DNA from 3 places in the Streptococcus sp. oral taxon 431 genome. Region 2 is predicted to be linked to each of the others. Evidence: predicted binding sites of a transcription regulator. Region 2 holds the regulator's gene; each other region holds the start of a gene.
What was found. Region 2 encodes Rex, which represses fermentation and respiration genes when NADH is low (regulators of the CRP and FNR family bind a similar motif). Its sites were predicted from a motif close to TTGTGAANTANTTCACAA; they were not measured.

Region 1 (4,432 bases), 800 kb from region 2:
GAATCCAGCTACCCCAGTTACTATTTGCCGGCGTGGCGGAATTGGCAGACGCGCTGGACTCAAAATCCAGTGTCCGCAAGGACGTGCCGGTTCGACCCCGGCCGCCGGTATAGTAATAAAGACAAGGTTTTCAAACCTTGTTTTTTTGTTGAGTAATTTATTAAAATTTCACTAAAAAAGGTCTATACCATTTACAAATTGTTTTGAAAGGTTTATAATGTAATTGACATAATAAATAGTAGATTATTTCTTAAGGGGGTTATCATTATGCCTAAGTATATTAAAGCTGATCAATTTTTCTATCCACATGGTATTCGTCGTGGAGGTTATTTGGAACTTATTGATGGCAAGTTTGGTAAGCATGTTGAAGAGATTTCGGATGATGCAGAAATTTTAGACTACTCTGGTTACAGCATTGCACCGGGTCTAGTTGATACACACATTCATGGTTTTGGTGGTGTCGATGTTATGGATAATAATATCGAAGGTACACTTCATACGATGAGTGAAGGCCTTCTTAGCACAGGTGTTACTAGTTTCTTACCAACTACACTAACTTCATCATACGAACAATTGCTGGCTGTTACTGAAAACATTGGTGCACGCTATCAAGAAGCATCTGGTGCTAAGATTCGTGGTATTTATTTTGAAGGACCTTACTTCACCGAAGAATTTAAGGGGGCTCAAAATCCTGCCTATATGAAAGATCCACGTATGGATGAATTTCGCGCTTGGCAAAAGGCTGCTAATGGTCTTCTTAATAAAATTGCTCTTGCACCTGAACGTGATGGTGTTGAGGATTTTGTACGTACAATTACTGGTGAAGGTGTAACTGTTGCTCTTGGTCACTCTAATGCTACCTTTGATGAAGCAAAAAAAGCTGTTGATGCCGGGGCTAGTGTTTGGGTTCATGCCTATAATGGAATGCGTGGTTTAACACACCGCGAACTTGGTATGGTTGGTGCTATGTATGAGTTACCACACACTTATGCAGAATTGATTTGTGATGGTCATCACGTGGATCCTAAGGCTTGCGAAATTCTTCTTAAACAAAAAGGAACTGAAAATATTGCCCTTATCACTGACTGTATGACAGCAGGCGGTTTGCAAGATGGCGATTATATGTTAGGTGAATTTCCAGTTGTAGTTGCAAATGGGACTGCTCGCCTTAAATCTACAGGTAACTTGGCAGGTTCCATTCTCAAACTTAAAGATGGTTTGAAAAATGTCGTTGAGTGGGGAATTGCAAATCCTCATGAAGCAGTCATGATGGCTAGTCTGAACCCAGCTAAATCAGTTCATATCGATGACGTCTGTGGACAAATTCGTGAAGGCTACGATGCTGACTTTATCGTGCTAGATAAAGATTTGGAATTAGTAGCAACTTATCTAGATGGTGAAAAACGTTATCAAGCATAATTTCTAAAGAAGAAACTAGTTTAGTTTCTTCTTTTTTAAAACAAATTTGTTATTTCTTTCACAAATCACTTGATTTTTTAAATGAAAAGGCTTACAATTATGATATAAATAATACAAATAAAAAAGCGGAGGATTGCTTATGAAAGCTTATACTTACGTTAAACCAGGCCTTGCGTCATTTGTTGATGTTGACAAACCAGTTATTCGCAAGCCAACAGATTCTATTGTGCGTATCGTTAAGACTACTATTTGTGGTACAGACCTTCATATTATTAAAGGAGATGTTCCTGCTTGTAAGAGTGGAACTATCCTAGGGCATGAAGGAATTGGTATTGTAGAGGAAGTTGGAGCAGGAGTTTCAAACTTCAAAAAGGGTGATAAGGTTTTAATTTCTTGCGTTTGTGCATGTGGCAAGTGTTACTATTGTAAAAAAGGAATCTATGCTCACTGTGAAGACGAAGGTGGATGGATTTTTGGACATTTGATTGACGGTATGCAGGCTGAATATCTACGTGTGCCTCATGCTGATAATACTCTTTATCATACTCCATCTGACTTGTCTGATGAAGCCTTAGTTATGTTATCTGATATCTTGCCAACTGGCTATGAAATTGGTGTCTTAAAAGGGAAAGTTGAGCCCGGCTGTAGTGTAGCTATCGTTGGTTCAGGGCCAGTTGGATTGGCAGCTCTTTTGACGGCACAATTCTATTCACCAGCTAAATTGATTATGGTGGACCTAGACGATAACCGTTTAGATACTGCAGTTTCTTTCGGTGCTACTCATAAGATTAATTCTTCAGACCCTGAAAAAGCAATTCAAGAAATTTATGATTTAACAGATGGTAGAGGTGTGGATGTTGCTATAGAAGCTGTTGGTATTCCTGCAACGTTTGATCTCTGTCAAAAGATTATCGGTGTAGACGGAACAGTAGCCAACTGTGGTGTGCATGGTAAACCAGTTCAGTTTGATTTGGACACTCTTTGGATTCGTAACATTAATGTTACTACTGGATTGGTTTCTACCAATACAACTCCTCAGCTTTTGAAAGCCTTAGAAAGTCATAAAATTGAACCTGAAAAATTGGTAACTCATTATTTCAAACTTAGTGAAATAGAAAAGGCCTATGAAGTATTTAGTAAGGCCGCCGATCATCATGCAATTAAAGTGATCATTGAAAACGATATTTCAGAAGGTTAATCTTGTTTTTAAATCCAGTTATTCGTTTTAGAATAGCTGGATTTTTTGAAAATGTTATATAATTCGTGAAAATGAGCAAAATTCTTTCATTGTTCTCAAAATTTCGCTATAATATACGGTACAAAGGAAGTTAAACTATGTATCGAGTTATAAAAATGTACGGAGATTTTGAACCGTGGTGGTTTATAGAAGGCTGGGAAGACGACGTCATTGCGAGCAAAAAATTTGATAACTATTATGACGCCTTGAAATATTATAAGTCTTGTTGGTTTGAGTTAGAAAAGGAGATTCCCCTTTACAAAAGTAGAGGAGACTTGATGACTATTTTTTGGGATCCAGAAGATAAACGCTGGTGTGAAGAATGCGATGAATTTCTTCAGCAATATCATTCCTTGGCTTTGTTGGAAGATGGTCAAGTCATTCCAGATGAAAAATTTAGACCTGGTTACGAAAAGCAGACTGGTTTAGAAATCCACCGTACTTGTCGCATAAAAAAAGAAGAAACAACTTTTTAATGAAGTTGTTTCTTCTTTTTTATATTTTCTTCGAATAATAAGAATGAGGAGGAAGATATGGTACAAATACTTGCACAAGAATTGATTACACTGGCCAAAAAACAAGGAGCTCAGGACATCTATTTTGTTCCTAAAGAAAAGATTTATGAGCTACATATGCGAGTTGGAGATGAGAGACATTTGATTAACACCTATGACTTTGAAAAGTTGGGGGCTGTCATTAGTCATTTTAAGTTTATTGCGGGGATGAACGTTGGAGAAAAACGCCGTAGTCAGCTTGGTTCCTGTGATTATCAGCATGGAGATAAGGTTTCTTCATTACGCTTATCGACGGTGGGAGATTATCGTGGTCATGAGAGTCTAGTAATCCGGCTTTTGCATGATCAAGAACAAGAGTTGCGCTTCTGGTTTCAGGACCTTATAGAACTGGAAAAGGGCTTTAGGCAACGCGGGCTTTATCTTTTTGCAGGCCCCGTAGGAAGCGGCAAAACTACTTTGATGCATGAATTAGCCAAGTCATTGTTTAAGGGACAACAGGTCATGTCCATTGAAGATCCGGTTGAGATTAAGCAAGAAGCAATGCTACAATTACAGCTCAATGAAGCTATCGGACTTAGCTATGAGAACTTGATCAAACTTTCCCTACGACATCGTCCAGATCTTTTAATCATTGGAGAAATTCGAGATAGCGAAACAGCCCGTGCCGTTGTACGAGCTAGTCTGACAGGTGCCACGGTATTCTCGACAATCCATGCCAAGAGTGTTCGTGGGGTTTATGAGCGCCTTTTAGAACTTGGTGTCAGTGAAGATGAACTGGCAGTAGTTTTACAAGGTGTTTGTTACCAGAGACTAATCGCAGGAGGAGGAATTATTGATTTTGCAAACGAAGATTACCAAGAACACCAGGCAGAAAAGTGGAATGGACAAATTGACCAGCTTCTTAAAGAAGGACATATCACTGCCTTTCAAGCTGAAACGGAGAAAATTAGCTACCAGTAAGCAGAAGAAAATCATCACTCTCTTTAACAATTTGTTCTCGAGTGGTTTTCACTTGGTAGAGATCATTTCCTTTCTAGATAGAAGTCTCTTGTTGGAAAAGGAATATGTATCGCAGATGCGTCTAGGACTCTCGCAGGGAAAATCCTTTTCGGAAATGATGGGGACTTTAGGTTTTTCAAGTTCAATTGTCACGCAACTTTCCTTGGCTGAAGTTCATGGGAACCTTCATTTGAGTTTAGGGAAAATTGAAGAGTATTTAGATAATCTTGCTAAGGTCAAGAAGAAGTTAATTGAAGTTGCG
Region 2 (4,432 bases):
TTCCACGTTAAGGGTGGAGAAGCAGAAGCGCGTAAGGTGATTGATAGCTTAGAAATCTTTTCAAACCTTGCCAACGTAGCAGATGCAAAATCATTAGTCGTTCATCCAGCAACTACAACTCATGCCCAGTTGTCTGATTCAGATCTAGAAGCAGCAGGGGTAACTAAAAATCAAATCCGTCTATCAATTGGTCTTGAAAATGTTGATGATTTGATTGAAGATTTGCGTCTTGCTCTTGAAAATATTTAAAAATAGATAAATTTTATCTGGTTTACCATCCTTCTCACGAATAATTAAGTGAGGAGGATTTTTATGTATAGTATTTCTTTTCAACAAGATTCGCTCTTACCACGAGAACGGCTGGTGACAGAAGGAGTAGAGAGTTTGAGTAATCAGGAATTACTAGCTATTTTACTTAGAACAGGAACTCGTCAATCTACTGTTTTTGAAATCGCTCAAAAAGTATTGAATCAATTAAATTGCTTAACTGATTTGAAAAAAATGACCTTGCAAGAACTACAGAGTTTATCAGGTATAGGTAGAGTAAAAGCTATTGAATTGCAAGCCATGATTGAATTGGGCCATCGTATTCATAAACAAGAAACCATTGAGGCAGAGAGTATCCTCAGTAGTCAAAGACTGGCTAAAAAGATGCAAGCTGAACTGGGAGATAAAAAACAAGAGCACCTGGTGGCGCTCTATCTGAATACTCAAAATCAAATCATTCATCAGCAAACCATTTTTATCGGCTCAGCTACTAGAAGTATTGCTGAACCAAGGGAAATTCTCCACTATGCTTTGAAGCATATGGCAACATCTGTGATTCTGGTTCATAATCATCCATCTGGTGCTGTCATGCCGAGTAGAAATGATGACCATGTTACGAAGCTTGTTAAAGAAGCCTGCGAATTAATGGGGTTGGTCTTATTGGATCATCTTATCGTCTCACATTCCGATTATTTTAGTTACCGTGAGAAGACGGATCTGGTGTAAAAAACCTGTATATGATACAGGTTTTTACAATTCATTGACGACATAGTCGAAAAGTGTTTTATCTTTGGGGCGATTTTCAAAGAGAAATTCTGGATGCCATTGAACACCGAGGTAAGGAAAACCATCCGTTGTTGTAACAGCCTCGATAATTCCATCTTTAGGATCATGAGCTACAACCTTGAGATTTGGAGCTAGGTCCTTAATACTCTGATGGTGGAAAGAGTTGATATGGGAGATTTCTCCATAGATTTCTCGAAGAATAGTATCAGGCTCGGTGACTAAACGTTGAGTTGTATACTCGGCTGAAGTATCCTGCCAATGGTCTTCAATATCTTGATAAAGAGTTCCTCCCATAGCCACATTAAAGAGCTGAGTGCCTCGACAAACAGAAAAAATTGGTTTCTTTTGTTTGATTGCTTCTTCAATGAGTGCTAACTCAAAAATATCGCGTTGAAGGTAGTAGTCATCACTATCGATTGTTTTAGGCTCACCGTAGAACTTTGGATCGACATTTTGTCCACCTGTTAAAATGAGTTTATCAATCAAGTCAATGTAGTAACTAGCCATTTCTTGATCACCAATTGGTAGGATAATGGGAATTCCCCCAGCTTCCTTGACTCCTTCAACAAAGCCTTTCGCAGCATAGCTCATCATAAGCTCATCATCAGGATGAGCTTTTTCGTTTCCTGTAATCCCAATAACTGGTTTTTTCATAAATGCTTTCGCTTTCTAATCCTCTTTTCTCATGAAATAGAGGAGAGTTTGCAATTCACTAGTTAAATCTACATACTGAGCTACCACATCTTTTGGAAGTTGGAGATGAACGGGTGAAAAGCTTAAAATTCCTTTAATACCTGCTTCGACAAGGAGATTAGCTACTTCTTGTGATTTGACACTCGGAACTGTTAAGATTGCAGTTTTAACATCTGCATTCTTTATTTTATCCTTGATTTGGGAAATTCCATAAATTGGGATTCCATCAGGAGTTTTTGTCCCAACTTCAGGATGATCATCCAAATCAAAAGCCATAATGATTTTCATTTTGTTTCGTTCGTGGAAACGGTAGTGAAGGAGTGCATGCCCCATATTACCAATACCCACCAACATAACATTTGTAATAGAATTATCATTTAGAAGATCAGCAAAAAACGTCATTAGTTTTTTGACATCGTAGCCAAATCCACGGCGACCAAGTTCACCAAAGTAGGAAAAATCTCGTCTAACAGTAGCAGAGTCAATACCAATGGCCTCGGCAATTTGTTTTGAGTTGGCTCTTTCAATTTTTTCTGCATGAAATCTTTTAAAGATACGATAATAAAGAGAAAGTCTCTTTGCTGTTGCTTTAGGAATAGTGGACTGTTTTTCTTTCACAAAATCACAACCTTTCTAACTACTATTTTATAGAAAGATTGTGAAAAAATCAACAAAAACAAGAAAAAACTAAGAAAATCTTAGTTTATCTTTGTAAAATCATAGTGAAATAGAAAACGATAGAGATCTCCCAGAAGACCTTGATAGATTTCTTTTCCCTTATAGGTAAGAGAAGTAATGACGGTCGTATCTGGAAGAGTCACACATCCTGAAAGTGACAGCATGAGTGCTTCGTAATCTTCGTATTCTAAAAGGCGATCGACTTGATAGGTATCCTTATAGGTTAATCGAAACATAGGGACCTTCTATCTTTCACTTTTAGTGAAGACACCACGTTCAACAAGACTGTCCATCAAGAAGTAGAATTTCTCTTGGTGGATATGAGTTTCTTCTGACTTAAAGATATCAACCAAACGCAGACCAAATTTATCAGTGATGTTGATTTTTGCACCTGTTAAGTCTTTGTTGATAATAATCTTAAGTTGGAAACCTTCCCCACTATTTGGAACCTTCTCAAGAAGGCGTGTTAGTTCATAGTTACCAACCTTTGTTTCAAAAAAAGTGTTATCTTTTAGAGTAAACTTTTTGACAGTTGGGCTAAGTGTGTAATCGTAACGGCAATTTTTGAGACTAATAGTTTTTTCGAATGCCATTGAGTTATCCTCCAATGATTTCTTTTAGAGTTTGTGCGAGAGTGATCATTTCTTGCTCTGTATTTTGAGGTGAAATGCTGACGCGAACGGATTCGTGTAAGCGAGGAGAGTCTTCTCCGTAGAAAGCCTGAAGAACATGACTAACCTGAACGACACCTGCAGTACAAGCAGAACCAGTTGAAATAGAAATCCCTTCAAGATCCAGACGAAGAAGTAGTAGATCATTTCGTTGACCTGGAAATCCAATATTAAGGACATAAGGTAGCTGATCTTTCCCTTGATTGAGGTAATAGTCTGTCTCAGCCATTTCCTTTAAGAAGGTGTCTTTTAGTTGTTGAACTTTTTTAAAGTTTTGTGCTTGGTTTTCAAGATCATCCTTTAGAGCTGCTACCATTCCTACAATGGCAGGAAGATTTTCTGTTCCTGCTCTTTTTTTCTGCTCTTGATCACCACCATGAAGGTAGGAATCAAAATCTGTAGATGCAGCATAGAGAAAACCAACTCCTTTTGGACCATAAAATTTGTGTGCAGAAGCACTGAGAAAATCAATTCCCAATTCTTCGGGAAGTATCTCTAATTTACCGATTGCCTGAACTGCATCGACATGATAGACGGCTGGATGATTTTTTAGAACCTCACCAATTTCAGCAATAGGTAACAGTGTACCAGTTTCATTGTTGGCAAACATAGTAGAAACAAGAATGGTATCTTCACGCAGTGCATTTTTGACTTGGTCTGCAGTGATTTCTTGATGTTCAGGCTGTAAAATAGTCACTTCAAAACCGAAATTTTCAACCAAGTATTTGATGGGTTCTAGAACAGCATGGTGCTCAATCGCAGTAGTGATAATGTGCTTCCCACGATTTTGATGGCGAAGGCAGTAGCCGATGATAGCAGTATTATTGCTTTCAGTACCACCAGTGGTAAAGAATATATGTTGTGGCTTTGTTCCTAGTAAACTTGCTAGTTCTTGACGAGCTTCTCGTAATAGTTTACCTGCTTGACGCCCATGGCCATGAATACTAGAAGGGTTGCCATAAGTTTCTTGCATGACTTGAGTCATTGCTGAGATAGCTACTGAAGACATCGGAGTCGTTGCAGCATTATCCAAATAAATCAAAAACTCACCTAATTTCTATTTAAATAGTGGACTAACTGGTTTTCTTTCATGAATACGAACCATAGCATCACCAATCAATTCACTAGCAGTGATGTATTGTACGTTTTTAGGTTTTCTACTTTCTGTCACAACAGAATCTGTAACCAAGATTTCCTTGATATTTGTTGCATCTAATAACTCTGCAGCACCGTTAACGAATAGTCCATGACTTGAAACTGCATAGATTTCAGTTGCACCGTCACGTTCTAAGATTTTAGCAGCTTCAGAGAAGGTACGGCCAGTATTCAGAATGTCA
Region 3 (4,432 bases), 130 kb from region 2:
GCATACTCACAGTTTTTCTCACGACGATCCTTATCCAACTCTTTATAGAAGTCTGCATTTTTATGTTTCTTCTCTGTCCCGTCTGCTTCATTTTTCATCTCAAACATGATGGAAATGAATTCTAGTCCATTTTCATCAAAATCACGGAAGATAAAATCGCCCTTAGAACCACGTGCTGAAACCTTATTGTCCTTCTCAAAGTATGCATTTGGAAAGGCAAAGCTTCGAACCTTGTTAAACTCACTTTCTGCATAGTGTTCCAAACTTTCACCGATTGCCTTGGTTGATTGTTGGGCCTTGAAATTCTTGTAAAATTCAACCTGTTCACTAGCTGCCTTAAGCTGGGCTTCGTAGTTTTGTTTAACAGAAGCAAGAGAAAGTTCGTTTTCTTTTTCTTGTAAGAGGAGCTGATTTTTGACCTGATCACGTTCTTTTTCAAGATCAGAAAGAGTTTTTTGTAGTTGATTTTCATGCTCCAAGCGCAAGGTAGCCAATTGATTTTCGAGAGCTTGGACTTCTTTTTCTTTCTCTAGCAAGCTTTGACTAGCAGTTTGCTCTACTTCTTTTTTTGCCAATTCTTTTTCTGTATCAAAGTTGTTAATTTGACTTTGAAGCTGGGCAATTTCTTGGTCTTTTTGAGCCAGTTTTGCCTGTTGTTCATTTAAAGCTTTTTGCTCTACTAAAGTCAATTCTTGCTTGATCCGCTCATGTAATTCTTTGTCAAACTCTACAGTTCGAACTTGAGAAAGCAGTTCTGCATATTGACTTTCATTGACTGTAAATACTTCGCCACAATTGGGACATTTAATCTCGTTCATGTTATTCCTCTATATTTATCTATTCTACATTCATTATAGCATGGATAAACAAAAAGAAAAAGTTGGAATAAATCCAACTTTTAATCTACATATGTATCTTCGTTTTTGTTTAAGAAGGCGTAAGGCAATCCCATCAGTAGACCACCACCAATAAAGTTACCAATAAAGGTTACACCCCAGTGACGAAGAATATTTCCAATACCGAAGTTTGCGATTGAATCAGCAGCAACACTGAATTTCACGATAGCAAATGATGCAAAGTTTGCGGCGATGTGTTCATTTGTTAAGAATACAAACATGTAAATAGCTGAAAGAACTAACCAAAGTTTAGCTCCCCCATCTTTGACTAAAACAAATGAAAGAATTGCGATATTTACAAAGACATTAGCCAAGATAGCTTCAAGCAAGATAAGTTCATTTGAACGGCCCAACTTCATTTCCACAACTCCAGAAATAAAGCTATCATGGGTAAGGTTTGCATAAGCTGCTGAATGGGCGAATCCCCAACCTGCTATAAGAGCACCGATCAAATTAAAGAGTGTACAATATAGAAGAATTTCAGCTGTTTTTCTCCAGCTAATTTTTTTCAAAAAGCTACCAGCTGTCAAGAACATCATGTTAGATGTTACTAACTCAGCATTCAAGAAGACAATGTAAGCCAATCCCCAAGCGAAAACAAATGGGAAGAGGAAACGTCCACTACCAGGAGCAATCTTATTAATCAAGTCAGCTCCAACTGCACCAGCTGCTGTACTAAATGTTAAGAATGCACCAGCAAACATTGAACGGATAGCGTACTTGAATTTACTTTGACTGTAAAGACTTTCCTTTTTCTTACAAGCAAACTCAATTTTTGAGATAAATTCTGAAGAAACCATATAAACTCCTAAAACTTTTATTTGTGAATATTATAACATAAAATCGAAATTATGGGAAGGCTTTCTTAATTCTATTTACAATATTTTGATCACTTTTAGCAATCGTTTCCATTTACTTTGTATCAGCATCTTTAATGTTTTCAACTCTTTATCTTCAAATTCTCTACTCTATATATTTAATATACGTTTTTATTTTGTTCTATATGAATTTACAAAAGAGTCTCTTTATTTTTCAGCAAAAGTCCATGCACTAATAATTTGTTTGAATTTATAGACAGAGAAAATAACGTTTTTATCAAAAAGTTCTTTAGAAAAAAAATCGAGGTCTGGATTTTTAGTCCCGACCTCCTCTATTATTGATTTTCATTTTATTTAGTAAGAGCTAAGTGCTAATCAACATAAGTCTCTTCATTTTTATTAAGATAAGCGTATGGTAAACCTATTAGGAATCCTCCACCAATCAAGTTAGCAATGAAGGTAACACTCCAATGACGTAGGATATTTGGAATATCAAAGTTAGCAATTTGATCAGAAACAATGCTGAATTTAATAATGCTAAAAGATGAAAAGTTAGCTGCAATATGCTCGTTAGATAAGAAAACAAACATAGAAATAGCTGACAAGATAATCCAGAGTTTGGCATTGCTATCCTTAACCAAAATTGAAGATAGAATGGCAATATTTACGAACATATTTGCCAAAATCCCCTCCAACAAGACCAACTCACTAGGTCGTGCCAACTTCTTAGCTACAATCTTTGGAAGATAACTGTCGTGTGTCAGGTGTGAAAAAGCCGATGAGTTAGCAAAGCACCAACCTGCTAACAGAGCGCCAACTAAGTTGAAAAAGGCACAATAGAGTAAAATGATAAAGGCTTTTTTCCAATCAATCTTCTTCAAAAATGTTCCAGCTGTCAAGTACATCATATTTGACGTCACCAACTCGGCATTCAAGAAAACGATATAGGCAAGTCCCCATGCAAATACAAAGGGAAATAGGAAATAACCAGCACTTGGAACGATGCTATTGAGTAGATCAGCACCTATGGCCCCAGCGGCTGTACTAAAGGTTAAGAAAGCACCTGCAAACATCGAACGAATGGCATATTTAAACTTACTTTGGTCAAATAAACTTTCTTTCTTATGGCAATAATAATCAATCTTTGAAATAAATTCTGAAGAACTCATATAAACTCCTTAAAATATAATTGTTAATATTATAACATAAAATATTTTAAGTGGAAATAAATTTTTGTTCTTTACATTTGATTGTATTTAGTGCTAGCAAAAGCTACAATTTCTTCTGCAGTCAACCCTACCAGCTCTGAAACCCACAAGCCGACAATATCTGACAAAACAGAATCGCAGACATATTCATTCTCACCATGACCATATTTACAAGTAAATAGTGGAGTTCTTATCGCTGATTGATAAAAATTGAAGGCTAACTCTTGCAGTTTTTCTGGCTGAAATTCAAGTCCCAACTCTTGTGCAAGTAGAGTTCTCACTTTGTCCCACTTTTCGCCTTTTGACTGGTAATTTTGTCGTGCTTTGTTGATAAATCCCTGACAGAATTTTGCCAACAAATCCTTGTTTTGGTAGAGTAACCGACAAGAAAAGTCTGAGATAGAACCAGCATGAATTAAGAAAGTAAGCAAGTTATCAAGGCTTTCTGCTACCCGACCAACTTGGCCTTCACTCCCTATAAAGCCGATACTCTCATCCTCAAGAATTACATATTCTCCCCCACTACCGTCTTTAGCAAAGGCTATGGGCGAAAGAGAATAAACTTCATTGTTCTGAGAAAATTCAACCTCTTTCAACTGGTCATAAAATAGAATATCGCATTCTTTCATCAATAAGTTTCTCAGTTGATTATCTTCTCTTATTACTTGTAGTTGAAGCATATTAGCTACTCTCCTGACTTTGACAATTGTCACAAGTGACAACAATTCAATTTTAGCAATCGACTCTTAATAATAATAATAGATTTTAATATGGCACTTCTTGGCCACATTGGCAAGATTTTTCACTAACTCCTCGTTTCTTTTGCTTTTCCCAAAATGAAAAGTAAAAGATTTTCCATCTTTCCTTGTAAAATACAGATGATACCTGTCCCCATTCATTCTTCTCCCTCGAATGTAATCAATATCAATCTGTCTAATTTCAGCTAGAGGAACAATCCTTTTTCTAAAAAGAATAATCGTGTGAATGTATAATCTTCCCTTTGCAATATGAAAAGGATCTAACATACTCCCACCACTTTTTAAGGATGTCTTAACTCTTTGGAAAAAAAGATAGAAATAAAATAGTGCTAAAAAAATTAACAAAAATCTAATGACCTGATTTTTCCAAAGGACTTCAAAAACTGAAATACGATAACTATACATATTAAAATAATTCCTTTTTTCTTTATTATACCACTTTTGTTGAGAGTCTGGGGCTATAGAAAAAGACTGAACAGAGTTCAGACCTTTTCATGAATACTTGATATGATTTCATTATCTAGTCAAATCAAGACGTTTACCGATTTTTCCGATAAGAATAGCACCAACAATCAAGGAAGCGAATTCTCCGATAGCAGTTGTAAACCAAGTTAAGAAGAAAGGTGCTTCAGCTACGATGTTCAATTCAGCAGCAATTGTGATCATTGAAATCGAAAAAAGAATTGAAAAGAAGAAATGATCTTTACGAATCAATCCATTAAAAAGATAGTCTTTTTTATACTTGCTAAACA

Region 1: the regulator Rex is predicted to act here: its motif matches at 1,466-1,483, upstream of AXE83_RS09355 (zinc-dependent alcohol dehydrogenase family protein).
Region 3: the regulator Rex is predicted to act here: its motif matches at 1,718-1,735, upstream of AXE83_RS05015 (formate/nitrite transporter family protein).

The regions. Positions count from the first base shown of each region.
Region 1 covers NZ_CP014264.1:1,997,412-2,001,843, reverse strand. Annotated here, with positions in the region: tRNA gene AXE83_RS09370 (tRNA-Gln) at 1-17, shown strand, start outside; tRNA gene AXE83_RS09365 (tRNA-Leu) at 27-110, shown strand; gene nagA (N-acetylglucosamine-6-phosphate deacetylase) at 268-1,419, shown strand; gene AXE83_RS09355 (zinc-dependent alcohol dehydrogenase family protein) at 1,559-2,617, shown strand; gene AXE83_RS09350 (DUF1033 family protein) at 2,755-3,132, shown strand; gene comGA (competence type IV pilus ATPase ComGA) at 3,190-4,131, shown strand; gene comGB (competence type IV pilus assembly protein ComGB) at 4,052-4,432, shown strand, end outside.
Region 2 covers NZ_CP014264.1:1,192,671-1,197,102, reverse strand. Annotated here, with positions in the region: gene AXE83_RS05595 (O-acetylhomoserine aminocarboxypropyltransferase/cysteine synthase family protein) at 1-249, shown strand, start outside; gene radC (RadC family protein) at 313-993, shown strand; gene AXE83_RS05585 (gamma-glutamyl-gamma-aminobutyrate hydrolase family protein) at 1,018-1,707, opposite strand; gene AXE83_RS05580 (redox-sensing transcriptional repressor Rex) at 1,723-2,364, opposite strand; gene AXE83_RS05575 (DUF4649 family protein) at 2,445-2,660, opposite strand; gene AXE83_RS05570 (DUF1831 domain-containing protein) at 2,670-3,017, opposite strand; gene AXE83_RS05565 (cysteine desulfurase family protein) at 3,022-4,137, opposite strand; gene AXE83_RS05560 (ribose-phosphate diphosphokinase) at 4,153-4,432, opposite strand, start outside.
Region 3 covers NZ_CP014264.1:1,057,845-1,062,276, reverse strand. Annotated here, with positions in the region: gene AXE83_RS05020 (DUF2130 domain-containing protein) at 1-818, opposite strand, end outside; gene AXE83_RS05015 (formate/nitrite transporter family protein) at 899-1,696, opposite strand; gene AXE83_RS05010 (formate/nitrite transporter family protein) at 2,086-2,883, opposite strand; gene AXE83_RS05005 (hypothetical protein) at 2,955-3,602, opposite strand; gene AXE83_RS05000 (hypothetical protein) at 3,669-4,085, opposite strand; gene AXE83_RS04995 (QueT transporter family protein) at 4,197-4,432, opposite strand, start outside.